One region of the Paenibacillus sp. NRS-1781 genome, then DNA from elsewhere that is predicted to be linked to it. Evidence: riboswitches for the same ligand, from Rfam matches in the RefSeq annotation. Region 1 holds a riboswitch; the other holds the start of a gene.
The links. A riboswitch is a leader RNA that binds a small molecule or an ion and turns the genes downstream of it on or off. The one in region 1 is predicted to bind glycine.
Positions count from the first base shown of each region.

Region 2: linked by a shared signal. The riboswitch ahead of gcvT (glycine cleavage system aminomethyltransferase GcvT) and the one ahead of sdaAB (L-serine ammonia-lyase, iron-sulfur-dependent subunit beta) in region 1 are both predicted to bind glycine.

Region 1 is NZ_JBITPI010000038.1:10,966-26,774, forward strand. Features, by position in the region: gene ACIFO6_RS14175 (cache domain-containing sensor histidine kinase) at 1-44, shown strand, start outside; gene ACIFO6_RS14180 (response regulator transcription factor) at 25-1,209, shown strand; gene ACIFO6_RS14185 (pyridoxamine 5'-phosphate oxidase family protein) at 1,413-1,874, shown strand; gene ACIFO6_RS14190 (Ig-like domain-containing protein) at 2,009-4,345, shown strand; gene sdaAA (L-serine ammonia-lyase, iron-sulfur-dependent, subunit alpha) at 4,436-5,335, opposite strand; gene sdaAB (L-serine ammonia-lyase, iron-sulfur-dependent subunit beta) at 5,325-6,014, opposite strand; glycine riboswitch at 6,226-6,339, opposite strand; gene ACIFO6_RS14205 (hypothetical protein) at 6,763-6,969, shown strand; gene ACIFO6_RS14210 (amino acid ABC transporter permease) at 7,046-7,696, opposite strand; gene ACIFO6_RS14215 (amino acid ABC transporter permease) at 7,711-8,370, opposite strand; gene ACIFO6_RS14220 (transporter substrate-binding domain-containing protein) at 8,389-9,219, opposite strand; gene ACIFO6_RS14225 (amino acid ABC transporter ATP-binding protein) at 9,251-10,009, opposite strand; gene ACIFO6_RS14230 (cupin domain-containing protein) at 10,317-10,781, shown strand; gene ACIFO6_RS14235 (diguanylate cyclase domain-containing protein) at 10,871-11,584, opposite strand; gene ACIFO6_RS14240 (collagen binding domain-containing protein) at 11,651-15,241, opposite strand; gene ACIFO6_RS14245 (class D sortase) at 15,456-15,809, opposite strand, start outside.
Region 2 is NZ_JBITPI010000006.1:87,785-103,593, forward strand. Features, by position in the region: gene gcvPA (aminomethyl-transferring glycine dehydrogenase subunit GcvPA) at 1-121, opposite strand, end outside; gene gcvT (glycine cleavage system aminomethyltransferase GcvT) at 241-1,341, opposite strand; glycine riboswitch at 1,422-1,518, opposite strand; glycine riboswitch at 1,519-1,706, opposite strand; gene gcvH (glycine cleavage system protein GcvH) at 2,007-2,402, shown strand; gene ACIFO6_RS02160 (PTS mannitol transporter subunit IICB) at 2,797-4,275, shown strand; gene ACIFO6_RS02165 (BglG family transcription antiterminator) at 4,358-6,442, shown strand; gene ACIFO6_RS02170 (PTS sugar transporter subunit IIA) at 6,439-6,873, shown strand; gene ACIFO6_RS02175 (mannitol-1-phosphate 5-dehydrogenase) at 6,870-8,015, shown strand; gene ACIFO6_RS02180 (DUF454 family protein) at 8,233-10,398, shown strand; gene ACIFO6_RS02185 (amino acid ABC transporter ATP-binding/permease protein) at 10,391-12,046, shown strand; gene pulA (type I pullulanase) at 12,338-14,842, shown strand; gene ACIFO6_RS02195 (50S ribosomal protein L25) at 15,057-15,695, shown strand.

The sequences.
Region 1 (15,809 bases):
CTCTGCCACAGAAGGAGGAGAATCATGAATATTCTGATAGCTGACGATGAAAGTATGATTCGGCAGGGGATTCGGCGCACCATTGGTCAGGCTCTGCCAGCCTGCGGCATTCATATCGCTGCTTCCACCGAGGAAGCAGCAGGCATTCTGGCGGAGCATCCCGTGGATATTGTATTGACCGATATCCTGATGCCCGGTATGGATGGTCTGGAATTCATGCGCATTTCCAAGCGAAAGCATCCTCATCTGCAGTGGGTTGTTATTTCGGCCCATTCCGACTTCCAATATGCACAAAGAGCAGTAAAGCTGGGTGCCAAAGACTACCTGTTAAAGCCGATTGGCAAAAAAAAGCTGCTCGAATGCATTGAAATGCTGGCGGCCGAAGCACTTGTCGCTTCACAGCAGGCGAGCGAGGGCAAGCTTCTCAAGTCCAATATGGTCTATTTGCGTGAAGCTGTTTTTCAACGCCATGCACTTGGACTGGATACTGGGAAGCTCGATATACAGCCGTTTGTGGAAAACTATCCGGAGTTTCATCTCTTCATGGTTCGTATGGAACCTGATCACAAGCAGACACACCTGGAGCATTTTATGATTGAAAATGTACTATCCGAGCTGGTTGAGGCAGGCGGGAGTGGCTTTGTCGTCAGTCTCGACCGCCATAGCCTGCTGGGTATTGCACGGCTGCGGGATGAGGCAGAGGCGGCACGGCTGGAAACGTTGCTCGAATCCCACTTGAAGCGTTATGTGAAGGTGCCGTTACAAATTACGCGTTCGGGAGTTCACCACAATTTTGCGTCTATTCCTGAAGAAGTGGTACGGCTAAGACGAACGCCCGAGGAGATTGCAGCGGCGGCGGTGGACGCGGGAGAATGTTTGCGAAAAGGCATGCATACGGTGGATGTGGCGTTGCAATATATTCGTACACATTTTACAGAGGAATTGTCGCTGGAGAAGGTGGCTTCGGTTGTCTTTTTGAATCCGGTGTATTTCAGCCAGTTGTTCAAGCAAAAAACTGGACAAGGCTACAAGGATTACGTTATTTGCTTGCGGATGGAGGAAGCAAAGCGGCTGCTCAGTGATCCTCATCTTCGGTTGGCCGATATTTCCGAGCGGATTGGCTATCAGGACATGCGGCATTTTACACAGGTGTTCCGGCGCAAATGTGGAATGACTCCGACCGAGTATCGGCATCAGGGAGTCAAATAAGGCGGTATCAACGAAGGAATGATGGAAGTTCCTCCAGTATAAGGCTGTTTCATGAGTAGGGCTGTAGAGCATCTACTTGGGAGCAGTCTTTTTCGTGTCTCCAGCCTGTAGCTGTTCAACCAATTTGCGAGCTGCATTAGATAAATAACGATCCTTTGTGGTACTTTGAAGATATAGGCCAAATGTAAAGGGGAATATACTTTATGAAGACACCAAGGATCGGCAAGGAGCTGTTCACGCTGTTGGACGGCAAGGCATTGGAGAACAAGCAGCATGAAGCGATGATGCTGCTGACGGTCACGGAGGATCAATGGCCGCATATTGCAATGATTAGCGTGGGCGAGGTTGTAGCGCTGGATGAGGGAAATCTGCGTCTGGCACTATGGCCGGGCACGACAACGACGGGCAACATGATCCGTACCAGGAAGGCGACACTCGCGGTGTTCATCGGCGGGAAGGCGCATTATGTCCGATTGTCGCTGGAACACTTGTCGGCTTTACCCAGGGCCAAGCATGTACGCGAACGGTTTGCGGCACAGGTATTCGCAGCCAGAGAGGATTCTGCTCAATATGCGGATATCCTGACAGGTGTTACGGTCCGACTTAAGGAGCCAGAAGCAGTGTTAAATCGCTGGGAAGAAACAGTGGCAGAACTGTTAATGTAAAATGTAGTAGTTAATAAGGACCAAATTTTCTTTAAAGCCTAAACTATTCTTTTCCACATGTCGAAATAAAACGTAGGTATAAGGATTTTGCGAAATCCTTAATTTTAAGTTTTGAAATGGGAGGGAATTAGATTTTGAAGAATAGATGGTCCGGTTTCTTGGCGTTGGTCATCCTGATCTCAAGTTTTACATCATACGCAGGGTTTGCATCCGCAGCTGATCCGGTGCTTTCCAAGATTGTCCTTTCCTCTAACGAGGTAACTGTGCAGCAGGGGGATGCGGCTGCGTTGACGGCTACGGCTATTTATGCCGATGGGACGACTTCAAATGTAACGGTAAGCACGGATTGGAAAAGTGATAATACTGCTATTGCTACGGTATATAACGGTACGGTTTCAGGTAAGGGCGAAGGGGATGCGACTGTGGTTGCGACCTATAAAGATAAGATACAATCGGTTCAGGTACATGTAACGAAAAAGGTTAAGGCGCTCACATCCAGTGTACAAAGCTTGAGCTTGCGTTCAAGCGGCACAGGACAGATTAATCTGACAGCGACTTACAGTGATAATACAACTGCTCAGGTTTCGGGCGATGCTACCTGGACCTCGGATAACCAGAAGGTAGCAACCGTAGTTAACGGATTGGTTACCGCTCAGGGAGCAGGTACAGCCAACATTAAGGCCGTATACGGTCAACAAACCGTAACGATTGCTGTGCAGGTAGAACAGGTTAAACGCTTGGATGTCAGTCCATCTGAGGCTTCCCTTTTGCTGAAGGATACCGAGAAGGTCAAATTGACGGCGACCTTCCCGGATGGAACGGTGCAGGATGTTACTGAGTCTGCCGAGTGGAGCTCCAGCAATGCAGCCGTAGCGGATGTGCTGAAAGGCACCATTACCGGCTACAGCGCAGGTAAAGCGACGATTACAGGTAAATATGGTACGATGTCTGCTACCATTTCGGTGGATGTCGATCAAACGAATAAGCTGAAAGCCAGCGAATCCAGTATTTTTCTCCGTTTGGATGAATCCAAGAAAATACAGGTTTCTGCGGTGTACCCAGATGGAACGGTAACGGATATCACAGATAAAGCTACATGGTCCACAAGCGATGAAAAAATTGCGACAGTGAATAAAGGAACGATTATGGCCATTGGAGCGGGTTCGGCTACGGTGACCGCTAAGTATGGTGATAAGACGGTTTCGATTAAGACAGACGTAGAAACCTCCAGATATCTGAATTTGAGTGAGGACAAGCTGAGCCTGAATGCCAAGGAATCCAAAAAGCTCAAGCTGACCGCGACGTATGTAACAGGTGTGGAAGAAGATATCACGGATAAGGCAGAGTGGAAGTCCAGCAATGAAGATATTGCTTTTGTCAGCAAGGGTGAAGTAACGGGCTATAAAACAGGTGAGGCTACAATCACAGCTTCCTATGGCGGCAAAACAGTCACAGCGACGGTATCTGTGAATGTGCCTGGTGACCTGTCCCTGTCCTCCAAAACAGCAACGATTGATATTGATGAGGATTATGTTGCTACTCTGACCGCTACGTATGCGGATGGTCGTAAGGAAGATGTGACACAGGATGCAGAATGGACTTCAAGTGCGGCGGATGTTGCTTCGGTGTCCAAAGGAACCATTACGGGTAAAGCAGCGGGTAAGGCGGTTGTTACCGCCACTTATAATGGCAAAAAGCTGACTATTAATGTACAAGTCGGTCTCGTAGACCGTTTGGAAACAGACACACGCGTGATTGCGCTGGGTGCCCAGGAAACGAAGCAGTTGAAAGTAACAGGCGTCAAGAGCGGCGGTACAAAAACAGATGTAACCAAGGATGCGACCTGGACTACCAGCAGTGTGAAGGTGGTCGAGGTTAGCGAGGGCTTGATCAAAGCGAATGGCAGTGGTAAGGCTACTGTTACAGCTTCTTATGGCAAGCAAAGCATTACATTTACAGTAGAAGTGGATGTAGCGCAACAGATTGAGGCAGATGCTATCGCGCTATCGCTTAAATCCGGAGATCAAAAAACCATCGCAATTGTGGTCAAATCCAGTGATGGCAAAGAAAAGGACGTTACGGCCCAAGCCGAATGGAAAACGTTAAATTATAAGGTAGCTACAGTCAAAAAGGGCCAGGTTACCGCGGTAGGCTACGGTAAAACCAATATTCAAGCGAAGTTTGGCGGGAAATATATCACCGTACCTGTGGATGTCGATACGCTTAAATATCTGCAAACCGACGAAGTCTCGCTGAATTTGAAAGCAGGACAGGTAGCCAAGGTTACGGCTACAGCTACGTATAAGGATGAGTCGGAGAAGGATGTATCCAAGCCGGCAGTCTGGTCCTCGTCCCGAATTATTGTTGCCACAGTCAAAGACGGCAGCATTAAGGCACAGGGTAAAGGTAAAGCTGTGATTACCGTGAAATATGCAGGAAAAACGACGAAGGTACAGGTGAACGTACAGTAAGAAAAAAGGGGTGTCCCAAAAGCCATGGAAATGGCAATGGGACGCCCCTTTGCTTTAAGAAGGATATTCGGTGGCACTACCGCTTAGAAGCTATGACTTATCCTTCTTGGCTGGTATGTTGCGCGTAAGCGACTCCGTCAGACGCTTGCCGGTCGGCGTTTGGGCCAGGCCGCCCTTGGCTGTCTCGCGGTGCTTGGATGGCATCGCGCTGCCGACTTCGAGCATCACGTCGATGACTTCGTCAGACGGGATGGCGCTGCGCACACCCGCCAGAGCCATATCCGCAGCGGCAAGCGCGGTCACGGCTCCCAGCCCGTTGCGCACGATGCACGGAATCTCCACGAGTCCGGCGACGGGGTCGCAAATCAGGCCGAGCGTGTTTTTGAGCGCGAGGCCTACTGCATGGATGGCCTGGTCTGGCGTACCGCCGCGCAGCTCGACCATGGCCCCTGCGGCCATCCCGATGGCTGAGCCAATCTCGGCCTGACAGCCTCCCTCCGCACCGGAGATGAAGGAATTGTTGGCGATGACGTAGCCAATCGCTCCAGCGGCGAACAGTCCGCGCACCATATGCTCGTCATCCCAGCCGAATCGCTCCTGCGCGCTGATGAACACGCCGGGGATGACTCCGCATGAGCCTGCGGTGGGCGTGGCGACAATGCGACCCATGGACGCATTGACCTCCGATACGGAGAGGGCATACGCCATGGCGAGTACCGAGGCATCGCCGGAGCAGGTTTCTCCTGCGCGCAAATATTCCGTCAGGCGTTTGCCGTCGCCGCCCGTCAATCCGCTGCGGGATACAGTGTCCTGTGTTTGCCCGCGATGAACGGCTTCCTTCATGACTTCGTAATAATCAGACATTTGGCGGAGGATTTCTTCCTCTGGTGTGTTCGTCTCTTGCACCTGTTCCTTGATCATCATGCGCCCAATCGTAGTGGATTCCTCGGCGCACAAGGCACCTAATTCATGCAGATGGCTAAACCGCATCGGATTCAGCTCCTTTTTTCAAGTTAATCATTTTGATTTCATACATATGAGGCAAAGCTCGCAGCTCTGCAATTAATTTAGCCGGAGCGGGACTATCTGTTTCAATGGCAGTGAGCGCTTCGCCATCCCGGCCTTTGCGATCCACGTGCATGTAGGCAATGTTAATGTCAGCTGCGCCCAGCGCCGAAGTCACCGCGCCCAATGTTCCGGGCTTATCCGAGTGGAGAAGCACCAGCGTAGGCAGCTCTCCGGTTAGGTTGACCCGGAATTCGTTGAGCTGCTGAACATGAATGTTTCCGCCGCCGATGGAGGAGCCTAGCAGCGTGCGTTGATCTTCACCCTTCCATAGCTCGAAGCGGACCGTATTCGGATGAGGGGCGGGCAGTCCGCTGACAGCCAACTCTACTTCCATCCCGGCCTGCTCTGCACATTGCTCGGCATCTGGAATCCGGTAGTCGTCTGTATCGTAATTCAGCAGTCCGGCAATGAGTGCCAGGTCTGTGCCGTGTCCCTTGTACGTATCGGCAAATGAGCCGTACAGCGTCATGCGGGTACGGTCAGGTTGCACACCGAGCCAGTGCCGGGCAACACGTGCGAGCCGCACCGCGCCAGCGGTATGTGAGCTGGAGGGTCCGGTCATAGCCGGACCGATAATAGAAAATACATCCTTGAAACGCATGGTGTGGCCCCCTGTATGTTTGAATACCATAGTATATGGTGCTGCCGCGCCTTTGCGCGGGTGTGACGGCTTCTAATGCTGACGCAGCATGTGAGTACAAAAAAGGACAGGATAAGGAAATTTCCCTTATCTCTGTCCTCGTTACCTGAGAGTTTCGTACGGTGTCATACCCGCCTTACCCCTTGGGTGGCTTGCGCTCTCTCCAGAGTTGCGTCAGATGACGATACATGGACCTGAGAGATTATCCGCCAGCCGGGTGCTGACGTCTTGCTCCTTCGGTGCTGCCGGGATGTGATTCCCAGACAGGCTCTCCCGTCATCTTCATTCGCGTATACCGTTCAACATTTCCTCCTAAGCGTAATGTATGCCATGCCTGGTGTCAATCACAGGTTGGGATTTTACATAATTTAGGACTCTTCGTTCCATTCGGCCAGGTCAAGGCAGAGGGCGCGTTGACGGTAGCAGAAGCGCTTCAGCACCAAAGCATGGAGCCTATTCCAATCCAGCCAAAGGCATGAGTACGGAAGAAGCTGCATCTCCGGTTATTTTTGGTGCTGAAAATTAATCTGTGGTTGGTTTTTTCAATGATCGTGATAGTCTATTCTTAATTGATATATCCATATACTGGTGATAGGATAAGTTCAAATTATTCCGACTAAATCGGTGTGTAATGTTCATGAGAGGTTTAACATCAAGCGTGGTGCGCATAAGCAGGACAAGACCATGGAGAATGGAGGAAGCATATACATTGAGTAGCGAGCCGGTGTTGGAAATCAAAGGGTTAACGGTATCTTTTGGCATTAAGGATGAATATTACCCCGCAGTCGACCATCTGGATCTGACGGTCAACCCCCTCATGCGCTCAAGGACCTACAGCAGGCGCAAGCTTCCATTGAGGAGCTTCGCACCTCAATGGAAGCTTGCGGATCGGTATCACTTTGCTGGAGCTGGATAACCGGATGGACCTTGGCATTGTGCTGACAAAACGTTCAGGCTGGCGGCAGCCCTGATCATGCTACGCGTGCTGAATGCTAATGAGTGCGCACCTCCAGCCTGCGTGCAAGCAGCGACATGCTGTAATTAACAGCGAAGTACAAGAAGGCGGCGAATAGCAGAGCAGGAATGACGAAGGACTGATTTTGACCGCCAACAATCTGAATGTTATGCGTCAGCTCCGGCAGACTGATAATGACCGCGAGAGAAGTATCCTTGAGCAGGGAAATGAACTGGCTGACGATAGGTGGCACCATGCGGCGGAGCGCTTGTGGCAGAATGATATGCCATAACGTTCTGGAATAGCTCAGCCCGGAGGACCGTGCGGCTTCAATCTGTCCTTTATGGACGGAGTTCAAGCCGCTACGGACAATCTCGGCGATCATGGCCCCCTCAAAGATCGACAGGCCCGTAATAGCTGCCCATTTGAGCGAAATGGACAGGCCGATGGACGGTAAGACCATACCGATGAAGAAGATAATGAGCAATAACGGAAGATTGCGAATCAGATCGATTAAAAAGGCCGCTACTTGTGAAATGACAGGTAAACGCGTATAGCGCAGGATTCCAAACACGATACCAAGCACGAAGCTGAATATGATGGAATAAACGGAGACCTCCAGCGTTAGCAGGAAGCCCTCCAGTATAAAACGCACATTAGGCCATACAAACAAGCCGCTGAAATCCATACGGGCTTCCCTCCTCAGGATGTTTTGGACAGACGACGTTCCATATACAGGACAAGAAAGCTAAGTGGAACCGTCAAGGTAAGGTATAGCAACGCTGTGATGGCATAGACGGTGATGGGCATAAAGGTATCCGAGTTAATCAGATCCGAATAATACATCAGGTCCAGTCCCGCTACTATGGCCAGTACGGAAGAGTTTTTGACCAGATTGATGAACTGGTTGCCAATCGCAGGCAGTACAATTTTAATCGCTTGTGGCAAAATAATACTGATCATCGTCTGGTTGTAGCTCAGCCCGGAGGAGCGTGCGGCTTCGAATTGCCCCTTTGATACAGACTGGATGCCGGCACGTATCGCTTCTGCAATAAAGGAGGCGGTGTATACGGTCAAGCCAAGCGTTCCAGACACAAAACCATCCAAAGGAACACCCAAAGTAGGAAGTCCCAGATAAAAAAACAATACAACGATCAGCAACGGGATATTACGAATGACCTCTACGTAGACGGTGCCAATCCAGTTCATCCATTGAAAGGGAGCGATTCGGAGGATGGCGATGATCGCTCCCAGAATAAAGCTTCCGATCAAGGCAATGACACTGGCTTGAACGGTATGAAGCAAGCCTTCTATGAAGCGGTCGCTATGGTCGAAAAGTACGTTGATATCAAAAGTAAGCATCTGCGGATGACACCCCCATTATTCGGGTTTAACCCCAAGCCATTGCTCGTGGAGCTTATCGTATTCACTGTTGCTTTTCAGCTCCTTGAGCGTATCGTTAATGGCTTGCAGCAATTCCGTTTGTCCCTTCTTCACCGCAATGCCGTAAGGTTCCTCAGTGAAGTTTCCGCCTACGAGGGTGTAATTCGGATCTTGCTGTTGCATGCCGAGCAGAATAGAGTTATCGGTGGTCAACGTCTGACCTTGACCTGCCTTGAGTGCGTTGAATGCATCCTGGTAGTTTTCGAACTCCAGTATAGTCGCTTTGGGTGCTTTTTCGCGGATATTTTTGGCGGAGGTGGAGCCTTTAACTGCGAGTACCTTGGTAGCCGGGGTCAGGGACTCCAGACCGGTAATCGGGCTTCCTTTTTTCACGAGCAGGGATTGCCCGGCGTTAAAGTAGACGTCGCTGAAATCGACCTGCTTTTTACGTTCGTCCGAAATGGTCATGGTTGCGATAATGGCGTCGATGTCTCCGTTTTGCAGCAAGGTGATTCGTGTCTTGGACGTGACTTCCTTCAATTCAAGCTTGGTTTCGTCTCCAAAAATATGTTTGGCTACCGCCTTGGCAATGTCGATATCAAAGCCTTCTACTTTCCCGCTAGCCGGGTCTTTCAGACCGAACAGCTTGGTGTCGTATTTCACCCCAACAACCAGCTTGCCACGTTGCTTGATGGCTTCCAGCCCGTTGGCTGCCGCCGCCTCATTCCCCGACGTTGCCGTTCCTTGCTTGCCTCCACAGCCAGCCAAAACGAGTAGACAGGACAGCGTAAGCAGCATAAGGGCACTCCATGAATATCTTTTTCTCATTTGAACAATCTCCTTTCGATTAAAGGTCTGTTTAATGGTGAATCAGACGGCTCAGGAACAGGCGCGCCCGCTCTTCACCCGGATTCTGAAAAAACTCGGCAGGCTGACTGTCTTCTAAAATCTGTCCTTTGTCCATGAAAATGACGCGATCCGCTACTTCACGGGCAAAGCCCATTTCATGAGTCACTATGACCATGGTGATGCCCTGATGGGCGAGCGAACGCATAACATCCAGTACCTCTCCGATGGTTTCGGGATCCAGAGCGGAGGTAGGCTCGTCAAACAGCATGATCTTTGGATTCATAGCGAGGCCACGGGCGATAGCAACCCGTTGCTGCTGTCCCCCGGACAATTGGGCGGGGTAGCTCTGTGCTTTTTCCTCGATTCCAACACGCTTCAAATAGGTGATGGCTGTTTGGATAGCCTCTTTCTTCGAGATCCCCAGCACCTTCATGGGTGCGAGTACAATGTTCTCAATTACCTTTTTATGGGGATACAAATTGAAATGCTGAAATACCATACCGATATTGCGCCGGAACGCGTTAATATCAATCTTTTTGTCATGTACAGGTATCTCGTTGACGATCAGCTCCCCGTCCGATATGGTTTCCAAACGGTTGATGCAGCGTAGCAGGGTGCTTTTACCCGAGCCGGAGGGTCCGATGATCACGACGACCTCGCCCTCCTTAATCTGAAGATTGATGTCTTTAAGTACATGGAAGTGACCAAAATGCTTGTTGACGTTGCGAAACTGGATCAGAAGGCTCACCCCTTTCAGGCTTGGATACATAGCTTGGTAGATTGGCTGGCATGATAAAGCTCTATCAAAATTTCAAAATTTTCTCTCATGATACTATAAGCTTACAATGAAAAACAAGATTTTATGTCATAAAACTTCACTCAAAATATATTTTTATGTAATTATTCATGAGTGAATCGATATTTTCATATGTAGATGAGCATGCATGCACAAATTAATGTTATTAAATTTGACATAAAATAATCTCCTTCGACATTCCAAGGGAGAAACGTGACAAAAGCAACGTTATGTTTTACAGTAGGGGAGAAGGAATTTAGGGTAAAGGAAGGTTAGTGCAATGACGAAAGCTATTTCACCGCTGGTAACCGCATTGGGCATGGAGCCCCATCCGGAAGGCGGCTGGTACAAAGAAATGTGGAAGTCCCATTTTCAAATTCCGAAGCCTGTACTGCCGGATGTGTATTCCGGTCCGCGCTTTGCAGCTTCATCGACGTATTTTTTGCTGCATCCGGGCGAGTTCTCCGAGTGGCATGTCGTGCATTCGGATGAGCTGTGGCTGTATCATAGCGGAAGCCCTGTGGAGTTGAAATTGGGTGGAAGCGGAGAACAACCTGGTGAAGAAACGGTGATTATCGTCGGTGCCGATGTGGAGGCAGGACAGCATCCACAAGCGCTGGTGCCGGGCACAGTATGGCAAACGGCGCGTCCGCTTGGGGATGAGCCTGTGCTGGTAACCTGTGTCGTTGCTCCGGGATTCCACTTTGACGATTTCAAGCTGATTGCAAAGGACAAAACTGAATAAGGAAGTTTTTATTGGCGGGTGTGTTCCTTAAATTAACAGGATGGCCCGCCTGATTTATATTCTCTGCTGGGTTTGGATTGTTTTCTGGCTTATAGAGGTGAAGGTTTTTTTGGGGCATGGACATTATGGCGCTTTCGAATGTCTTTTGCGAGGTTTTTGATCCGTGTAGTGTTGTATGAGCTGCTCTGTTTCCGGTTAATCTTGGAATATACGGCATAGCGATTTCTTCCCATTCGTTTGGCATGGTACATGGCGATATCTGCCTCTTTGAGCAATGTCTGCAGATTGTCCTTCTGGGATGGGTTCAAGCTAATACCGATACTTCCTGTGACAGATAGTCTGTGTCCATGAATGCTGTAGGCGCTGCTGATTTTTCTTAGGAGGAGTTGCGCCAAAATTTTTACCTGGTCGGAATCAAAATTTTTTATAATGAGTAAAAATTCATCCCCTCCAATTCGAAAAGCCTTTTGGTTCGCATTCATGACTTGTAGCAGATGAAGGCTAACTTCATGTAACAGCATATCGCCAACCTTGTGTCCATAAGCATCATTAATGGCTTTGAAGCCGTCCAGGTCAATGTATAAAATAGCAGTGCTTTCTTTGCCTTTATGTTGCTTCCAAAAGTGGTTGAGCGCATTCCGATTGAACAAACTTGTTACAGGGTCTTGGTAAGCAAGTTTCCTTAGCATAGTTCTTTCCACAAATACAGACCTTAAAAAAATCCCAAGGCATGTCCATACGATCAGGTTTAAGATCAATAAACACAAGAGCATATAGGAGTTTTGAGCTAAATTCAAGTTCATGTCACCACCCATATCATGATAGTACCCCTTCCTCGCTTTGTGTAAGCCAGAAAGGGGATTGTTTGATTATTTCATTCTTTTATTTTTGTGCATCCGTCTGTATTTCAAATAGGCACCCAGAAGAATGAAAGACATTCCGCTCAAATAGAAGGGAGCAGGACTGTTTTCTCCTGTCTGCGGTAATTTATTTACCTGCGGAGTACGACCTGAATCACTTGGGTCCTCGGGGTCCTCAACAGGGAACTTGATGCCTCCTTTGGGTATGGGTTCATCTTCAATCTCTACAGGTGGAGACGATTTCTGAGGAGGATCCATTTCTGGCGATTCCGGCAGCGCATCGGGTTCTTCAGGAGGCTGCTCAATCTCTGGAACACCCAATGGCACATCTTCATCTTCAACGATCTGTGGCTCATTGGTTACTGGCTTAACGGGTACATTCGGCGTTTCTGTGGGCTCAGGATCTTTATCGTGCTTTTTACCTGAACCCGGATTCGTAGGTGTTCCTGGATTCGTAGGCGTTTCTGGATCGGTAGGTTTACCCGGATCAACAGGGGTCTCTTTTTCATTGGTCACCACGATCTGCTTAATACCTGAGCTTTGTTTAACCGTGGCGTCTATGTTGACCGCTGTCTTCGAGGCTGTTATTTTATAGCCTGCTGGAGCTGCAAGTTCCTCCAGAATATATTCATCATACAGCAATGAATTGAACAAAATTTTCCCGTCTGCATTGGTAGTTTGAATGAGCGGGGCTCTTTTTTGGTTCTTATCATAGAGTGCAAAGCGTGCTCCAGGCAACACCTTGTCAGGATGATCCTGGTCAACCTTGGTCACTTCCAGGCTTCCTGTTATGCCTCCCCCTGAACCTGAGCCGGAGGATGTCCGCACGATGATTTCTTTACTGGTTTCTCTCAGCTCCGTAGTTAAGCGGTCGCCCTCAAAATAGACGCTGTTACTCACTTTCGCTTTATCATCCGCTTGAATGAAAGATTGATATTCCAAAATATAGCCGGATGAAATGGCCTGTGTGAAGCCAAGCTCAAAGGATTGCTGACCTTGATCGTTTGTCGTAATTTTCAGCTTATAATCCTGATCCTTGACTAATTCAGTGCCTTTGGCAGCCTCTTCGTTGGCTGATACTTTGGTGGAATACAAATGAAAGGAATCTTCAATCAGGATTTGATTGCTGCTGGGTGTATCCACGATTTTGGCGTTGGAGACATAAGATTGCCCTTCATTGATCCGGATCTGCCATTCGATCTTATTACCATTCTGGCTACCGGCTTTTGTAACGTATTCTCCCCCATGAGGCACAGTTACTTTGGCTGCCCACTCAGAGATCATGTTTTTTCCATCCATCAGCAGAGCCTTATTGTTGATTTCTTTATCAATAAGCTCTCCCTCCAAGGTGGTCTGGAAAGTGATCCAGTAGGGAGTGTTGATCTGTTCATTAAAACGGATACGCAGCTCATTGCCGTTATCAGCGGTGGGAAGAACAAGGGTGTATTGGTCTGCCGACAGTTGAGCTCCCTTTTCCACACCATTCCACCACCCAAGCAGTGTCATGTCATACACTTTGACAGAGCCGGGAACCAGCTTCTGACCTTGCTGTAGCGTATCCTTTATTTCAGCCTGATTCAGGGTTTTACGGTTATAGTTCGTCAAGATGTCCCATGTGATGTGCTTGGAGGTAGCGTTATAGCTTCCTTGCTTGGCACCGTTCTGCTGTGTCAGATTGTCAGGCCATAGCCGGGCTTCGGCTTCAGCAGAGTAGGGCGTTCCATTTTGCACCCATGAGATGGAAGCTTTATTCCAGAACTCCGACTTGCTCGTATCCTTTTTCCATTCATTGTTAAATGTTGTTGAATAGCTGATGGTATACGCGTCCTGGATCGTTTTATGGAAACGTATCGTGAATCCTTGCTTATAGTCATGTGATAAAGGAATCAGTTCATAATCTGCTGGTGATGTTAGTGTTGATTTTCCGTCCGCGCTTTGGATCTTTAATGTATCTGGTAAAAGAGCCAAACCGCCATTCGGAAACGTATCGTTGATCACAACCTGATTCATCGTATATTTATCCTTATTGATGGCAATAACCCAGGGAATCGTTTTTGTGTTGTAGTTCGGTTCCTTGAAGCCTTTAACAATGACCCCGCTTTTTAGCTCAGTGGTGGTATCTTTGGTTACTCCATCAGACGTTACGGTATTCGTTATACGTTCATTTTTAAGTACACGATCTACCGCCTTGGTTTGATAACGGATCGTGTATGCTTCCTCTACATCGTAGTTGAAGCGTAAATCGAAGCCGTTGGCCGTTTCATTGCTAACCAGTGAGACGGTATATTCGGAGGAAGAAAGTTCCTCAGAAGTTGATCCTTTGTACACTTTAAGTGAACCAGCCACGAGCTCTTGGCTTTTGTTGAAGCGGTCAGTTAACACGGCTTTCCCGGCGGGAATTTTCTTTTCGCCAAAATTATACTTGATCGCCCAGGATACCGTTTGCGTAACCGGATCGTATTGCTCCATTTTTTTGGACAAGAATTCGCCGCGTTGAACGGTTACTGTAGCTGTTGCAGAAGCGTCTTTCGTATTGCTGCCAGAAAAAGTGGCTGTGTTGGAAAAACGTGATTCTTCGCTGGTGATGTTAGTGGAGTATTGGATTCGGTATGCGCTACGGATGTTTTCATCTTTAAAACGGATGATGAAGCCGGTACCAGCCGAATCGGCTTCCAGCGTATACTTATCCTTATCCACCGGATCACGCAGCAAGGTTGAACCATCCACGTTGATTTGTAAATAATATAACCGGATAGAATCCCTTACCAGCTCCAATCCTTGGGGAGTCGGGTCAGTGACTACAGCATGTTGAACCGTATCCAATTGTTTATTTACGTCAATCGTCCAATCAATCTGACGGGTTCCATTGGCTTTCCCCTGCTTATCCAGGGAAGGGCCTGCCGCAGGCTTGATATTTACGACTGCTGTTTGTACGCCCCCCTTGATCGGGATGGCGATAATGACCTCTGTACTGCCATTTTCAATTTGCTTGCTGAACTCGGTCTTAACCTCCAGTTTTCCGCTGACATTGGAATGGCTCTCCAGGTAATCGTTAAAAGTCATGACCACTTTGCCTTGGCGGTCTACCGTGAAATGGCCAACATTTCCATCTGTCGTAACCAAAGGAGAGGAGATATCTGTGTAGATTTCAAATTGCTCGGGCAATTGAAAGGTAAAGGTGTCTCCGGCCTTGTACGTATTGTTGGGAAGCTCCCAGTCATAAATGAGATGGACTGCATCGTCAATGTCCAAGCGACTATCGGGATTGTATACCGCATCAATCACTTGACCGGTCGCATCGGTCAGGGTAAGTTTCGTTAATATACTCGCTTGAGCAGCTTCTTCAGAATTTGTGGCGACCGCTGCTTGAACAACAGGAGCTGGTAGGGAAGGAGGCATCTGTTGTTCTGGTTCTATGACTGGTTCTGTTTCGGGTACTACGATATCATATACATCATTTGTAACGGTTTGCTCTGCCTCGGTTCCAGCAATCTCCGGCTGATCCGGGGCAGGGATTTGAGCATAAGCTTGGGTGATACCAAAAAAACTTTGTAAAATGAGTAATAGTGCAATAATTAGTACATTCCATTTTTTTCTCATACTCTATTTAATTCTCCTTTCTAAAGATTATTGTATAAAGATTACTGTATATTGTATTCATGTCAGGACGTTTATAGCATCCCTCCTTCTTTCACGGAAGTAATATATTCAACGGACTAAGAGTCTGTCCAATGAAATAGAGATACCTCTAACGCTGCAAATGAAGTAAATCTAAGTAGCAAAGGGTGTTCGGATATGGCGAACAGTTCCAGCTTTAGGTGCTTTGTCGGGCCTGAACAATGAGGCGATGTGTCGGATTTACAAGAGGGTCACATGTAATTAATGTGAGAAGCTTTTGATTTTCAAAACTTTTCAGAACGGAGACGTCTGTAGGAGCGACAATCGAAATTTTATAGACTGTATAACTATATTGTTCACCCTTGGTATTAATCATGATTTTATCTCCAATCTTCACCTCGTTCAGCCGATTAAATAAACGTCCTGCTGTACGCGCACGGTGGGCTGCTATGGCGGCGTTTCCTGTCTGACCCAGAGCTGCCGTTTCCGACATATGTACAGATGCGTGCTTCATATTATCCCGAGTTGCACCCTCCAGCACAGGAAGCTT
Region 2 (15,809 bases), on a different contig from region 1:
CCTTATACCGGATCGCCTCAGGAATATCGCTGAATAAATCGTCGATAGACGATGCGCCGACCGCGCGTAGCATTTCGGCTTGATCCTGTTCAGTCATGGGAAGATAGCGATGCTGTTTCATTGGGTCTGGCTCCTTTCAACCAACAAAATCGTAAAAACGTAGAACGATTAACAAATGATTAATAAACGATTGCGAACGGGGCAGCGTTAGTAATGGATCACGATAGTTATAGTATTAAATCAGCGTGGACGTTTATAAAAGGGCGCTGCTACCACCTCGGCGCGCAGGCGCTTGCCACGAATCTCGACCTCCAACGGTGTGGATAGGGAACTGAAACGACTGTCCACTAGAGCCAAACCCAGATTACGCTTTAAGGTGGGCGACTGGGTTCCCGTTGTGACCTCGCCAATGTGCTGTCCTTCCGCAAAAACGGGATAATGGGCACGTGGGATGCCGCGGTCGAGCATTTCCAGTCCGATCAGCTTGCGTGGAATACCTTGTTCTTTCTGACGTTGCAGGGCCTCTCTCCCGATAAAATCCCCCTTATTCAGCTTGACGAAGAAGCCTAAACCAGCTTCCAGTGGGGAAATGGTAGCGGACAACTCCTGTCCGTACAGCGGCAGCCGTGCCTCGAAGCGCAGCGTATCCCTGGCCCCAAGTCCGGCGGGAACCAGACCATGCGGCTCACCGATGCGAAGCAATCCGTCCCACACTGCCGGTGCATCCACAGCGGGCACATAAAATTCAAAACCGTCTTCACCCGTGTACCCGGTGCGGGAGACGAGCGCTTTTGCCCCGAACAATTGCACATCCTCACGGAATCGGAAGGATGCCAGATTCGTAATGTCCACGTCTGTCACGGCTGCGGTAATACGAGCAGCTTCAGGTCCTTGCAACGCCAGCAGTGCTAACGCATCTGATACGTTTTCCAGATGAACGGATGCAGGAGCATGGCGAAGCAGCCAATCCCAATCCTTGTCGATATTGGAGGCATTCACAACGAGCATGTAACGCTCCGACCCTTTACAGTAAACAAGCAGGTCGTCTACTACACCTCCATCCGGGTAACACAGGAGAGAGTATTGGGCCTGACCTGGCTCCAACTGACTGACATCGTTCGTCGTCACCTGTTGCAGAAATGCTTCGGCTTCCTGGCCTTCGACCAAGAATTCACCCATATGCGATACATCGAACATTCCCGCACGTTGTCGGACGGCCTCATGCTCCTTTTGAATGCCACTGAACTGTACAGGCAGCTCCCAGCCGCCAAAATCAATGCAACGAACCCCCGGCAGCGTGCCGTAGGAGGAATACAGCGGCGTTTTTCGCAAGTTAGTCATTTTTTCACTCCTATCCAGTGTGATCAGCTAAACAAAAAAGACAGGCCGAAAAAAACGTATGGACCGCAGTCCACACACTTTTTTTCAGCTCTGTCCTTGATACCTGAGAGTTACCCCGGTGCGTACCAGGTTTCCCCTTGGGTGATCCGCCTGTATGGCGAATGCTCTCCAGAGATGCGTCCGGCAGAGGTCCTTTTGCCTGAGAGATTCACCTGCGGTGCAGGTTTACTCCTTCGGCGCTGCCCTTGGATCAGCTAAACGTCATCCGGCCCTGCCGGTAACAGCTTGATTCCACTCGCTGGCTACCTTGTTTTCACAGGCGGCAACAGCTAGCGAGTTTTGGCAGTCTCTCCCTCCACGTTCATCCGCGTTTACAGTTATCGGGTATTTCCAAAAGCACTTGTTATAACCCATTAATACGCAAATTTATTCGAAATGTCAACAAAAATGTCATGAAAAACATTATTAAAAACATTTTATTCATAAATAAGGTTATGTAAGCGTTTGTTATATCCTGTCGTATTTTTAGTTAGAACGATATATGGAGAAATGTGAAATATTTTTGTTAGTATTATTGACATGAGAGTTCTTGTTGTCATAATCTTAACCTGTCACAGACGGGTAGGCGAAACGATGTAATCCATATGGAAGCGAGGCGGAGCAGGATGAGTGAAGTGAAGCAGCAATTGTGGTACACAGAGGAACACGAGTGGGTTCAGCGCACAGAGGATGGAACGGTACGAATCGGTATTACGGACTTTGCACAGCATCAACTGGGGGATATCGTTTTTGTGGAGCTGCCTGGGGAGGGAGCAACGATTGAGCAGGGGGCAGAGATTGGTACTATTGAATCGGTAAAGACAGTATCCGACCTGTTCGCTCCGGTGACGGGAACGGTGTTGAAGGTGAATGAAGCGCTGGAAAGCACGCCTGAGCTGGTGAACGAGTCTCCCTATGAAAAAGGCTGGATGATCGAAGTGGAGCTTGGAGAAGATGTAGAGAAAGCACTAAGCAAGCTGCTGTCTGCGGATCAGTACGAGCAATTGACTGCCAATGAGTAATAATGGGGCAAATTAGGTTGGATAACTGAATAAGAGTGGCGTTTGTCCGCTCTGTTTTGTATAAAAATAGTCGCGATGATTGGGCATAGCGGCTATTTTTTGCTGTCTTTTTTGGAAAGCGTAATTACGTTCTTTTATCTTTTTTAGAGGATAGATCTCATACATAAATTGTACTGATGACAGGATGGTTTTTCGACTAAACACTCATGTTACAGGCCATATTAAGAGGAATTATGCAGAAGGATTTCGCGCCTGTTTACCTTAAATTTAAATGTTGTCATCAATGTTCATGACGAAAGTACGTTTTCATTTCGTTGATGAAGATAGCGTTGTCATTTAGTATGAATTTTAAGAAAAGGTAGTGATGCTTTTTACCTATAAGGAGGATATGAATATGAGCACAGTGGACGCAAAGTCCAATTCAAACGGAGGCGCGCGCGTTGCCGTACAGCGTTTTGGCCGTTTTCTCAGTGGTATGGTTATGCCCAATATGGGGGCCTTTATCGCGTGGGGATTGATCACGGCACTCTTTATTCCGACCGGATGGTTTCCGAATGAGGGTTTTGCACAACTGGTTGATCCGATGAAAAATTATTTGCTGCCACTGCTGATCGGTTATACGGGTGGCACCATGATTCACGGACAGCGCGGAGGTGTGATCGGGGCCATTATGACGATGGGTGTCATTGTCGGGGCGGACATTCCGATGTTCCTCGGCGCGATGGTAGCGGGTCCGCTGGCTGCATGGATATTGAAGAAATTCGACAAAGCGATTGACGGCAAAGTTAAATCAGGGTTTGAAATGCTGGTCAATAACTTCTCAGCAGGGATTATCGGGGCGATTTTAGCGTTGCTTGCCCATGTGGCAATCGGACCGTTTGTACAAATTATCAGTCAAGTGTTGTCAGCAGGGGTACAGTTCCTCGTGAACGCAGGGCTTTTGCCGCTCGTCAACCTCATTATTGAGCCCGGAAAAGTGTTATTTCTAAACAACGCACTGAACCACGGAGTATTGAGTCCGATTGCGCTGGAGGAGGCTTCAAGAACAGGCAAATCCGTTTTGTTCATGCTTGAATCCAACCCTGGACCGGGGCTCGGTATTTTGCTGGCCTATTGCCTGTTTGGTAAAGGTTCTGCGAAGTCGTCGGCTCCCGGCGCGGTCATCATTCACTTTTTCGGCGGGATTCATGAAATTTATTTCCCTTATATTTTGATGAAGCCGATTCTGATTCTTGCTGCTATAGCAGGGGGCATGGTGGGAACGTTCTGTTTCATGCTGACAGGTGCCGGACTGGTTGCAGCTCCTTCACCGGGTAGTATCATCGCTTATTTCCTGATGACGCCAAAAGGCGGATATTTGCCAATGCTGAGCGGTGTGATTGCTGCTGCGGTCGTATCGTTTGCTGTGGCTGCGGTATTACTCAAGACAGGTAAGCAAAAAGGAGAGGGGCTTGAGGAAGCGGCATCCCGTATGAAGGATATGAAGACTCAAAGCAAAGGTGCAAGCGAAAACGCCGCTGTAACGGAAGATAACCGCGAAGCTGATCTTGCTGCCAAGATTGCCGAAGTTCAAACGGTCAAGGATAAATCAGATGTCAACAAGATCGTCTTTTCCTGTGATGCAGGTATGGGCTCAAGCGCTATGGGCGCCTCGATTTTACGCAAAAAAATGAAGCAGGCGGGTGTGGATGTTACGGTAACAAACACGGCAATCAGTGAGATTCCGCAGGATACGGATATTGTCATTACGCAAAAAACGTTGACAGACCGGGCTAAAACGGTAGCTCCCAATGCTGAGCACATTTCTATTGACAATTTCCTGAAAAGTCCTGAATACGAAGCGCTGGTGGAACGTCTGAAATCCGATTCTTAATCCCCTGTAGTAGTCAGGCCGCCTGTGTGCAGTAGGTATGTTCTGCGGAAGGGATGAGCTTGGGAAGGAACGGTATGCGTTTATGAATATTACGAAACGACAACGTGACATCGTGGAATATCTTCTGGAGCAGTCCCAAGAGGTAACAGCCGGGGAAATTGCCACGAAGATTAATGTCAGCACAAGGACGGTTCACCGGGAGCTCAGTGCAGTCGAGCATTGGTTAGCGGCTCATGCGGTAAAGCTGGAGAAAAAATCAGGGATTGGTATCTATGTGGATGCCGACCCGGCTCAGCTTGTATGTCTGCGGGAGCAATTGATGCATACGAAGTCGGACGAATATTCGGCTGAGGAAAGAAAGATCGTGGTTCTCTGTATGCTGCTGGATACACAGGAGCCGATCAAGCTGCTGGCGCTGGCTGCTGATTTGAAGGTCGCAGTAACTACGGTCAGTCATGATCTGGACGAATTGCAAGGCTGGATCGTGGAACGGGGACTCGTGCTTGTGCGCAGACGCGGGTACGGCGTCGAGATTACAGGCCGGGAGACGGACAAAAGACGGGCGATTTCCGAGCTGGCTCTAGAGTATTTGGATGAATCGGATCTGTTTTCCAGCCGGGAGGAGCTTCGTCCTGTGACACGTGTCGCTGACAAGTTGCTGGAGATGATTGGCAGAGAGAACCTGCTGACCGTGGAAAATTCCCTCTGGCAGCCCCATGAGAAATGGCTGAAAAACAGGGTGGAAAGCAAATATATGGAGCTGTTGATTCAAATTTGCGTTTCGCTGGCACGTCTGCGGCTCGGATACGTTGTGGATCATCGTCTCTCGTATTCCAAAACAGATTCGGATGAGAATATCATGCTGCGCACAGCTATGGTGGAACGCATATGCACGGAATTGTCAGAGGCGCTGGATATTGATTTTCCAGAGCCGGAACGATCTTATTTCAGACTGCTGTTCCGTGATGCCGAGGATCATTCTACCCGGCTGCTGCCGCTGGATGATCTCGTACTGCTGGAGTCGGTTCATGAGTTGATTCGTCGTGTAGAGGAAGAGACAGACACGCCATTGGCAGAGGATCGTGTTCTGCGTGAAGGACTGATTGCCCATATGGCTCCGGTACTCAAACGTTTGAAGGAAGGCAGATCCATCCGTAATCCCCTGCTCCAGCAAATCCGCAAGGATTACGGCAGCTTGTTCGACTCGGTGAAGAAGGCTGCGGCGGACATGACAGAAATGGAAGTGCCGGATGAAGAGATCGGATTTCTCGTCATGCATTTCGGCGCTTCGCTGGAGCGGCTGCGACAATTGCGGCGGGAGGTGCGGGCCATCGTCGTCTGCACGAGCGGCATTGGATCATCCAGGCTGCTGGCAACAAGGCTCGCCAAGGAGCTGCCACAGATCAAAATCGTGGATAGGGCCTCATGGTACGAGGCGGCGCGGATTCCTAAAGAGGATTATGATCTGATCATTTCGACGGTGGAGCTACCGCTGGAACCAGATCGCTATCTCAAGATCAGCCCGCTGCTGACGCAGGAGGAGAGTGACCGTCTGCGACATTTTATCCAGCATATTACACTCAAGGATCCCAATGATCAGCAGCAGGAGCAGGCCGTCCAGCCCGGTCAGGGCATGGAGTGGCTCACCGGGCTGCGAAAAAGTCTCGAGGAAATTGTACACATTGTACAGCAATTTCAAGTGTATACGCTGGAAAATCAGGGGATGGATATGCAGGCTACCGTACAGGCTATCTGCATGCTGGAGGCGGGACAGGGGAACGTTACAGAGCCTTCTGCCATTGCTGCACAGCTCATGGAAAGAGAACGCCAGGGGAGTCAGGTTATTCCTGATACCTCCATTGCTTTGTTTCATACGCGTAGCCACTATATTCGCCAGCCTTCGCCTTCGCTTACGCTGTATAAGCTGGCAGAGCCGCTGCTGGCGGATGCAGGCGAACAGGTAGATTGCGTGCTGCTTATGTTGGGACCTCGCGAGCTGCTGAGAGAAAGCTTGGAGGTATTGAGCGAGATTAGTGCATTACTACTTCGGGAAGACATGGTTACGCTACTGAAACACGGTAGCCGTGAGCATATCGCCAATTATATATCGAGTGAACTGGCTGAATTTTTTCACAGTAAATTAGGGACAGGGAGGAACCTACCGTGAGCATTATGACGATAGACAAAGTAAAAATGAACACAACCGCCAAAGACAAATACGAGGCGATTCGCATGGCCGGACAAATCCTGCTGGATGCCGGACATATTACAGGTGAGTACATTGACAAGATGCTGGAACGCGAGGAGATCGTGTCTACCTATATCGGGAACGGGTTGGCTATTCCACACGGCACGAAGGAATCCAAGACGTTCATTCAATCGACTGGCATCTCGATCATTCAGTTCCCGCAAGGTGTGGATTTTGGGGAAGAAAAAGCATACATGGTGATCGGCATCGCAGCACAAGGCGGCGATCATATGGAGATTTTGACGAGTATCGCTGTGGTGTGTGCCGAGGAAGAAAACATGGATAAACTTCGCAACGCGGTGACCCCTCAGGAAATTATCGATTTGTTTGAAAGTGAGATGGAGCTATGAGAGCCGTCCACTTTGGAGCAGGAAATATCGGTCGTGGCTTTATCGGATTGATTCTGTCGCGGGCAGGTTATGAGGTTGTCTTTTCGGATGTTAACGACACTCTTGTATCCGAGTTACGCCGGCGCAAGCAATACACTGTAGAGTTGGCGAATGATACCAAGGATATGGAGATGGTCACGAATGTAACCGCGATTGACGGCAAAGATGCAGGGGCTGTAGCGGATGCGGTAGACCAAGCTGATTTGGTAACGACCGCAGTGGGTGTCAGCATCCTCAAGCATATTGCAGCAGGCATTGCCGAGGGAATTAAGCGGCGGGTAGAACGCGGGGCAGCGCCGCTACATGTGATTGCCTGCGAAAATGCAATTGGAGGCAGCGCCCAACTGAAAGAGCATGTTTTTGCGCTATTGGATGAGGCGACTCGTGCCAAGGCGGAGGCTTCGGTTTATTTTCCGAATGCTGCGGTAGACCGGATTGTGCCGATCCAGCATCATGAGGACCCGTTGCATGTGCAGGTAGAGCCTTTTTACGAGTGGGTGGTGGATCGTTCGCAAATGGCTTCTGACCATAAAGAGATCGAAGGCATCCTTTACGTGCAGGAGCTGGAGCCTTACATTGAACGCAAGCTGTTCACGGTGAATACGGGGCATTGTGTGGCGGCCTATATTGGTTATAACGCGGGTTATGCTACCATTCAGGAAGCCATGAAGGATCACAAGGTGGTGGATTCGATACAAGGGGCACTGGAGGAAACAGGGGCAGTGCTTGTGAAGCGCTTCGGTTTGGATCAGGGGGAGCATAAGAAGTACATCTCCAAAATTTTGGATCGCTTCCGCAACCCTAATCTGACAGACGAGGTCACTCGGGTCGGACGTTCACCGTTGCGGAAGCTGTCTCCCAATGACCGTCTTGTACGTCCGGCACTGCAAGCGGAGGAGTATGGCATCTTAACGGATCATCTGGCGCTAGGAATGGCTGCTGCCTGTAAATTTGATATTGCGGAGGACCCTGAGGCAGTCGAGCTTCAGCAGGTGATCCGCAGCGAAGGACTGGGTGTGGCGCTGACACGCTATACATCCATACCCGCACACCACCCGCTACATCGGCAGGTATTGGAGCAATATGATATTATAAATTCATAAAACAACGTAATATCGCGCATTATTTTCCATAATCCTCTTGAAGCCAATACATCTACACCAACACCCACAAAAGCGTGTTCTGTAGAGATGTGCTTCAAGAGGATTTTGTCATGCGTGATTTACATCACATAACAACCTGTCTAAATTGTTTATATTGATAATGATTATCATTATCCATCAAATGGGTCATCATCATATCTTTTTAGGGAGGATTACAGTGAAACCGATCTATATTACCTTAGGGTTTCTATTTTTGGCGCTTGGAGTCATTGGCGTGGTGGTACCGTTGCTGCCGACTACGCCGTTTTTGCTGTTAGCAGCCTTTTTCTTTATGCGGGGGTCTGAACGGATTCACCAATGGTTTTCGAATACCCCTTTGTACCATAAGCATCTGGAAAGCTTTGTCCAAACGAGATCGTTGAAGCTGTCCACGAAAATCACGACTCTGGGATTGGCGTCAGCCATGCTCATTACCGGCTTTATTTTAACCCCACCTGTGTGGGCCAAGGTGATTATCGGGTTAGTCATCCTCTTCAAATATTATTACTTTATATTCAGGATCGGAACGGTGAGAGGCACTACAGCGGAAACTCCATCCCCAACTCCATCTGTAGCTGCACTTGCTGATACCACGAAGAAAAGGTCTAAAATGGTCGACAGCCGTCTGCTTGGTCTGGTGGAGCATTCCCGAAAGTATATCGTTCTGGGTGTGCTTGTGCAGTGGATCGGTCTTTTAGGCAGTATAGCCGCTGTTTTGTCCATGTCCTATGTTTTGCAGCAGGCATGGACGGGACAAGTTACCCGTAAGCTGATTCTATCTGTGACGGCCATTGTCATTGCTGCGATTGCAGTCCGATGCTTGTGCAATTATGCAGCCAGTATGCTGTCCTATCGGGCCTCCGTGAATGCCAAAAAAACGCTGCGCTCGCAAATTTACGGCAAGCTGCTGAAGCTGGGGCCAGCGTATACGGATCATACCTCCACGTCGGGGGTTATTCAGGTTGCTGTAGAAGGAGTGGAGCAGCTTGAAACCTATTTTGGCAGATACATGCCCCAGTTATTTTACAGTCTGCTTGCACCCGTAACGTTGTTCATCACCTTATCCTTTGTCAGCTTCAAGGCTGCCATTATTCTGTTGATCTGCGTTCCGCTGATTCCGGTGTCGATTATAGTCATTATGAGAATGGCTAAAAAGCTGTTTCGCAAATATTGGGGCAGCTATGTTAATCTGGGTCACAGCTTTTTGGAAAATGTACAGGGCCTGACCACGCTTAAAATATACGGGACAGACCAGGAGAAGCATCAGGAAATGAACACGGCGGCCGAGGATTTTCGCAAAATGACAATGAAAGTACTGACCATGCAGCTTAACTCGGTGGCAGTCATGGACCTTATTGCATTTGGCGGTGCCGCTGCGGGCGTTCTGGTCGCAGTGAGCGAATATTCCGCTGGTCATATCGGCTTGGCGGGAGCGCTGATCATTGTGCTGCTGTCGGCGGAGTTCTTCATTCCGCTGCGCCTGCTGGGCTCTTACTTTCATATCGCCATGAACGGGATGGCAGCGAGTGACAAAATATTTCAAATTCTGAGTACAGAGGAGCTAGTACAAGGAAAAAAAAGCATCGAGACTACCGATATTCGACTGGATCAGGTGAACTTTGCCTATGACGAAAGGGACACTCTACGAGATATATCTATGGATATTCCTCAGGGCAGCTTTGTTTCCATTGTCGGGGAATCAGGCTCTGGTAAAAGCACGGTAGCCGGATTAATCGTTGGACATCACGAGGGTTATCGGGGAAGCTTGATCGTTGGAGGAACCGAGCTTGCCGCCATTTCGGAAGAAAGCCGTATGCGTCATATGACCTGGATCGGCTTCAACAGCTATATTTTCAAGGGCACGGTCGAAGCTAATTTGAAAATGGGCAATGAGCATGCGAATGAGGAACAGATGCTGGAAGCGTTGCGGCAGGTAAAGCTGTATGACTTCATTCTCTCACAGGGAGGACTGGAAGTAGAGCTGGAGGAGCAGGGAACGAACCTGTCAGGGGGACAACGCCAACGGCTAGCGCTGGCAAGAGCGCTGCTGCATGATAGTGGCGTGTACATTTTTGACGAGGCTACCTCTAACATAGATAGTGAGAGCGAGGCAGGCATTATGGAGGTTATACATGCGCTGGCAGGCCACAAAACCGTTATTCTCATCTCACATAGACTGGAAAATGTTGTACAATCTGACCGCGTCTATGTGCTGCGAAACGGCCAAGTGGCAGAGTCTGGTACACATGCTGAGCTGTTAAGCCAGCAAGGGCATTATGCAGAGATGTATCTCAGTCAAAACCGGGTAGAGCAGTTTGTAAAAGGAGGTGCTGTATATGCGTAGACACGGAATGCGGATTATGGCCCGATTAATGGCGCTGGCGGGGCCTCTGTTACCCGTTCTGCTCATAACGATTGTTACGGGAGTGCTTGGATTTGCTTGTGCTATTGGCATTATTGTCTATGGAGCCCTTGCCCTGCTTACAGCAACGGGCATCACGACGGGCTACAGTATGACGTTCCTGCTCACGCTCATCGTGGTTTGTGCTGTATTGCGCGGCGTGTTCCGTTATGGTGAGCAAATGAGTGGTCATTACCTCGCCTTCAAGCTGCTGGCTGTACTGCGTGACAAGGTGCTTCAAGCCCTGCGCAGACTGGCGCCAGCTAAGCTCGAAGGCAAGGACAAAGGGAATCTGATCTCGCTGATTACGAGTGATATCGAGCTGCTGGAAGTGTTTTATGCACATACGATAGCGCCTATTATGATCGGCATCATCACTTCACTGCTAATGGTATTCTTTATCGGTTCATATGAGCCTCTATTAGGCTGGCTCGCTGCACTTGCTTACATCACAGTCGGTCTGTTCATTCCCTTGTTAACGTCGCGTATGGGCAGACGTCAGGGTATGGAATACCGGAGCAGCTTCGGCAAGCTGAGCAGTTATTTCCTGGACAGCCTGCGGGGTATGAAGGAAATTGTGCAATACGGGCGCGGAGAACAACGACTGGCGGAGATTAACCGTCGCACGGATCAATTGGATGCCAAGCAGAAGAGCTTGAAGCATCATGAAGGCATCACAAGAGCGATAACGGATGCTGCGGTCGTGGGTTTTTCATTTCTGATGCTGCTGGCTGGATTGTATGGCATGTCCAAGGGGCAAGTCAGCTTTACAGGGATGCTTATTTCCGTTATTGCCCTGTTTAGCTCGTTTGGCCCGGTAGTTGCGCTTAGCAATTTGTCCAACAATCTGCTGCAAACGCTGGCGAGCGGGGAACGTGTGCTGAGTCTGCTGGAGGAAACCCCGGAGGTCGAGGAAAATATCGAGGGAATGAGGGTTGCTTTTTCCGGGGCGAAGGTGGACAGGGTTACTTTTGCATATGAGGGTCAGACGGTGTTGGATGATGTAAGTCTCACGATACCGCACAAGCGGATTACAGGTATTCAGGGTAAAAGCGGCTCTGGCAAGTCCACCTTGCTCAAGCTGCTGATGCGGTTCAGGGACCCACAGCAGGGCGAGATATTGCTATCTGGACATGATTTAAAAGAAATCGGAACGAAGCATTTGAGAGGTCTGCAAAGTTATGTGGATCAGGATACGTTCCTGTTTGATGATACGATTGCAGCCAATATTAAAATTGGAAAACCTGATGCTACGCATAAGCAGGTTGTGGAAGCAGCCCGCAGGGCGTCGGTGCATGATTTTATTATGACCTTGCCTCAAGGATATGACAGCCGTGTTGGAGAATTGGGGGACAGGCTATCCGGTGGTGAACGTCAGCGGCTCGGGCTGGCCAGAGCCTTTGTTCATGATGCTCCGCTCCTGCTGCTCGATGAGCCTACCAGCAATTTGGACAGCCTGAACGAAGCGATCATTTTAAAATCGTTAAAGGAACAGCAGCAGGATAAAACGATTGTCCTTGTTTCCCACCGAAGCTCTACCATGCGGATTGTGGACGATATGTTTCAGATGGATAACCGCAGGATGTCCTGATTTTTTGGCGTTTTTAGCGTGTATGTGAAGGGATGAAGGGAATTATTTATGGTGCTTGAAGGGCTGCTGCTGTAGCCTGTTCATGGTTTTGTCATAAAATGGAGTGTGCGTGTGAAATGAAAGCAGCATCCGTATTTGAAATCATCCAACTTTTCAAGCTTGTCTTATTTTGATAGCCTAGTAGGTGAGGATTTTGCAAAATCCTGAGGTATACTGACAAGTCGAATACATCATAAATGATGGATGAACAGAGGCTAAAAGCCGATGTACAGAAATGGGTGGTGAACAGGAATGTCTGATTTCAATCAACTCAAGGAGCTTGAGTACACAACATATCCCACATATGAAGGCCATGATTTGGGTCTTACTTATACGCCTGCCGGCAGCATGTTTAAAGTATGGGCACCGACTGCGAAGCAGGTCCATGTAGCGCTGTATGACAACACTGGATTGTATGACCAGGAAGGTAACGTTCAGGACCATAGCGGTGGCTGGGAATTTCCGATGAGCCGTGATGAGTGTGGTGTATGGTCCGTAGAGCTGGAAGGCGACTGGAACAAGTATTATTACATGTACAGGCTGGAATGGGCAGATCGCACACTTCATTATGCAGCCGACCCTTATGCTACAGCGGTATCAGCCAATGGACAGCGCACGGCAATCGTTGATTTGGCTCAAACCCATCCGGACGGATGGAAAGAGGATGCTGGACCCACACTTGCCCGGGCTACGGATGCCATTATATATGAGCTTCATGTGCGTGATTTTTCAATGGATACACATTTTAATACTGGAGAAAAAGGCTTATCTGCCGCACAAGGACGGTTTGCAGCCTTTACGTATACGGGACTAAAAGATTTGGTGGGCAACAGTATCGGACTGGATCATTTGCTGGAGCTGGGCATTACACATGTTCATCTGCTTCCAGTAGCTGATTTCCATACGGTAAATGATTTTGCAGAACAGGGCACGGAATATAACTGGGGTTATGATCCCCAGCACTATAATGTGCCGGAGGGCTCTTATTCTTCCAATCCGGCTGACCCGGAGGCACGTATACGGGAGTTGAAGCTGCTGGTGCAATCCCTGCATGCTGCTGGCATCGGTGTCATTATGGACGTCGTGTACAACCATACTTTCTCGGTGGAAAAAGGGCCGTTCGAGCCTGTTGTACCGGGTTACTATTACCGTACGGATGAGCATGGACAGCCTTCCAACGGCTCGGGTGTGGGTAATGAGGTGGCAAGCGAACGCCCGATGGTTCGCAAGTATATCAAGGATTCGCTGCGCTATTGGGCAGAGGAATATCATATAGATGGCTTCCGCTTTGATCTGATGGGACTGATAGATACGCCGACTGTGGAGCAGCTTACACAGGAGCTTCGCTCTGAGGTTCGTCCCGATCTGCTTATCTATGGAGAGCCTTGGACGGGGGGAGAATCCCCGCAGCCTCTGCTGACGTTAAAAGGAACGCAAAGGGACAAAGGCTTTGCCGTCTTCAATGACAACTATCGTTCTGCTATTAAGGGTGACAGTGATGGTACCGCAAGTGGCTTTGCCACGGGGGCATGGGATCAGGAGGAACTGGTGCTTAAAGGTGTTTTTGGAGCTATTCATGATTTTACAGCCCAACCTTCGGAAACGGTCAATTATGTCACGGCTCACGATAATCTCAATCTGTGGGATAAAATTTTGACGGTGCGGCATTTGCGGGAACACTGCGGTTTTCCTCAATGGAAGCAGGGTCAGCCGCAGGATGGGAGAGCGGCCGAACAAGCCATGGCGGAAGCAGACCCGTACCGGGAAGTGAATGAGCATGACTTGCTGGAGAATGAAACCGTACGGAAATCCTTGCTGGCAAACGGCATGGTGCTGACCTCCCAGGGCATTCCCTTTATCCATGCAGGTGATGAACTGTTGCGCTCCAAATATGGAGACCATAATAGCTACCGTAGTGTGGATGTGGTGAATGCTATTCGCTGGGAGAACAAGGCGAGATTTCGTCCCGTATTTGATTACTATCAGGGGTTAATCGCTTTACGGCGCAGTCACCCGGCATTCCGAATGGATCACCGGGAGCTGGTGGAGCAGCATATGGAGGTGCTGCACAGCAGCGGGCATGTGGTGGCTTTTGCATTGAGACACCATGCAAACGGCGACGCCTGGAATCAGATTGTGGTGATTTATAACGGCTCGGATACGGAGCAGACCATACTGCTGCCTGCGGAATCGGATCGCTGGCATGTCGTTGTGGATGCTCACGGGGCTGGAAATGAGATACGGTATGAAGTAGCAGGCTATCGTGTGACCGTTTCACGCTGGTCGATGATGGTACTGTATGATCAGGAGGAACCCGCTAAGCCATCCTTTTTGACCGGACAGGATCAGACTAACGAGCTGCTGGCGGAGAACGGATTGGAAGGCTCGGATGAGGGAACAGACCAGGAAATCGCAGGTCACTACGAAGAAGCGGCATTGTATCGCACCGTTGAGTTGATTTACGAGCGTGCGGATCGACAATATTCCGGTTGGAATGTGTGGGTATGGGGCACCGGATGCCGGGACGGACATGTTGAATTGAGTGAATTGGATGACGGTCGCGCAGTAGCGCGTATTCAAGTGGCTTCTCATGTGCAGCGTATCGGCTACATCGTCCGCCTCAATCAGTGGGATGCCAAGGATATTGAGGCTGATCGGTATATTGATGTAGACCTGAACCGTTCTGTGATGCAGGTATTGATTCATAGTGGCAGAGAAGAATATTTGCTGCTGGTCAACGACAATCGAGCGGGATAGCTTTATTTTCAGAAATAGCATGTTTCGATTATTTCGAAAGATGCTATTTTTTTATGCAAACGTGTGTCAGTTTCAGAAAAAAGGGGTAATATAGAATTATGGACTTGTTTAGTTTTGCCAGCTTGCTGGCTTATACCTTGTAGTGCGACTGGTGAACAGGCAAGATTCTTGAGGAATAATCATTTGTAAGGTAACCTGAAGGAGGTTGTATATCATGAGTTCTAATGGAGGAAGTATTCAACTGACCGCCCAGCCGAGAACAGAGAAGAAGGGTTCGGCACTTCGTGGATTGAGGTTAAAAGGACGGATTCCAGCTGTGGTTTACGGCTCTGAGCTTGAAGGAACCCCTGTACATGTCGATGCCAAAGAATTTAATAAAGTAGTCAGAACCGGACGTTCGGAGGTGTTCAACCTCACAGTAGAGGGTGGAGAAACCATTCCGGTCATCATTAAGGATTATCAGCAGCGTGACAATCAGTGGGTGCATGCCGATTTTTTGAAAATCTCCAAAAACAAGCCGCTTCGCGTGCGTGTTTCTATTGATTATCAGGGTACACCTGTAGGTACAAAAACGGGCGGTATTCTGCAAATTCAAGAAACCGAAGTCGAAGTCGAGGGTCTTCCTGCTGACCTGCCATCTACCCTTGAGGTGGATGTATCCGCACTGGATGTCGGTGACAAGCTGAGCGCGAGCGACCTGAAACTTCCTAAAGGAGTAACGTTGCACGTTCCTGAGGAAGAGTTGCTTGCTTCCATTATCGTTCCGCGCGCGGTTGAGGTGGAAAATGCTGCTGTAGCAGGTGATGCAGCTGCAACAGAAGGTACTGTGGCTTCCGAAAACAAGGAATCCTGATGCTATAGGTCATCGGATAGATAAGTGCTTTCCTGCTGAAGACGGCTATTCAAACATAAATCTAAAATCGCTCCCTGATCAGGGGGGGGGCGATTTTTTGCGTGTGCGCCCGGC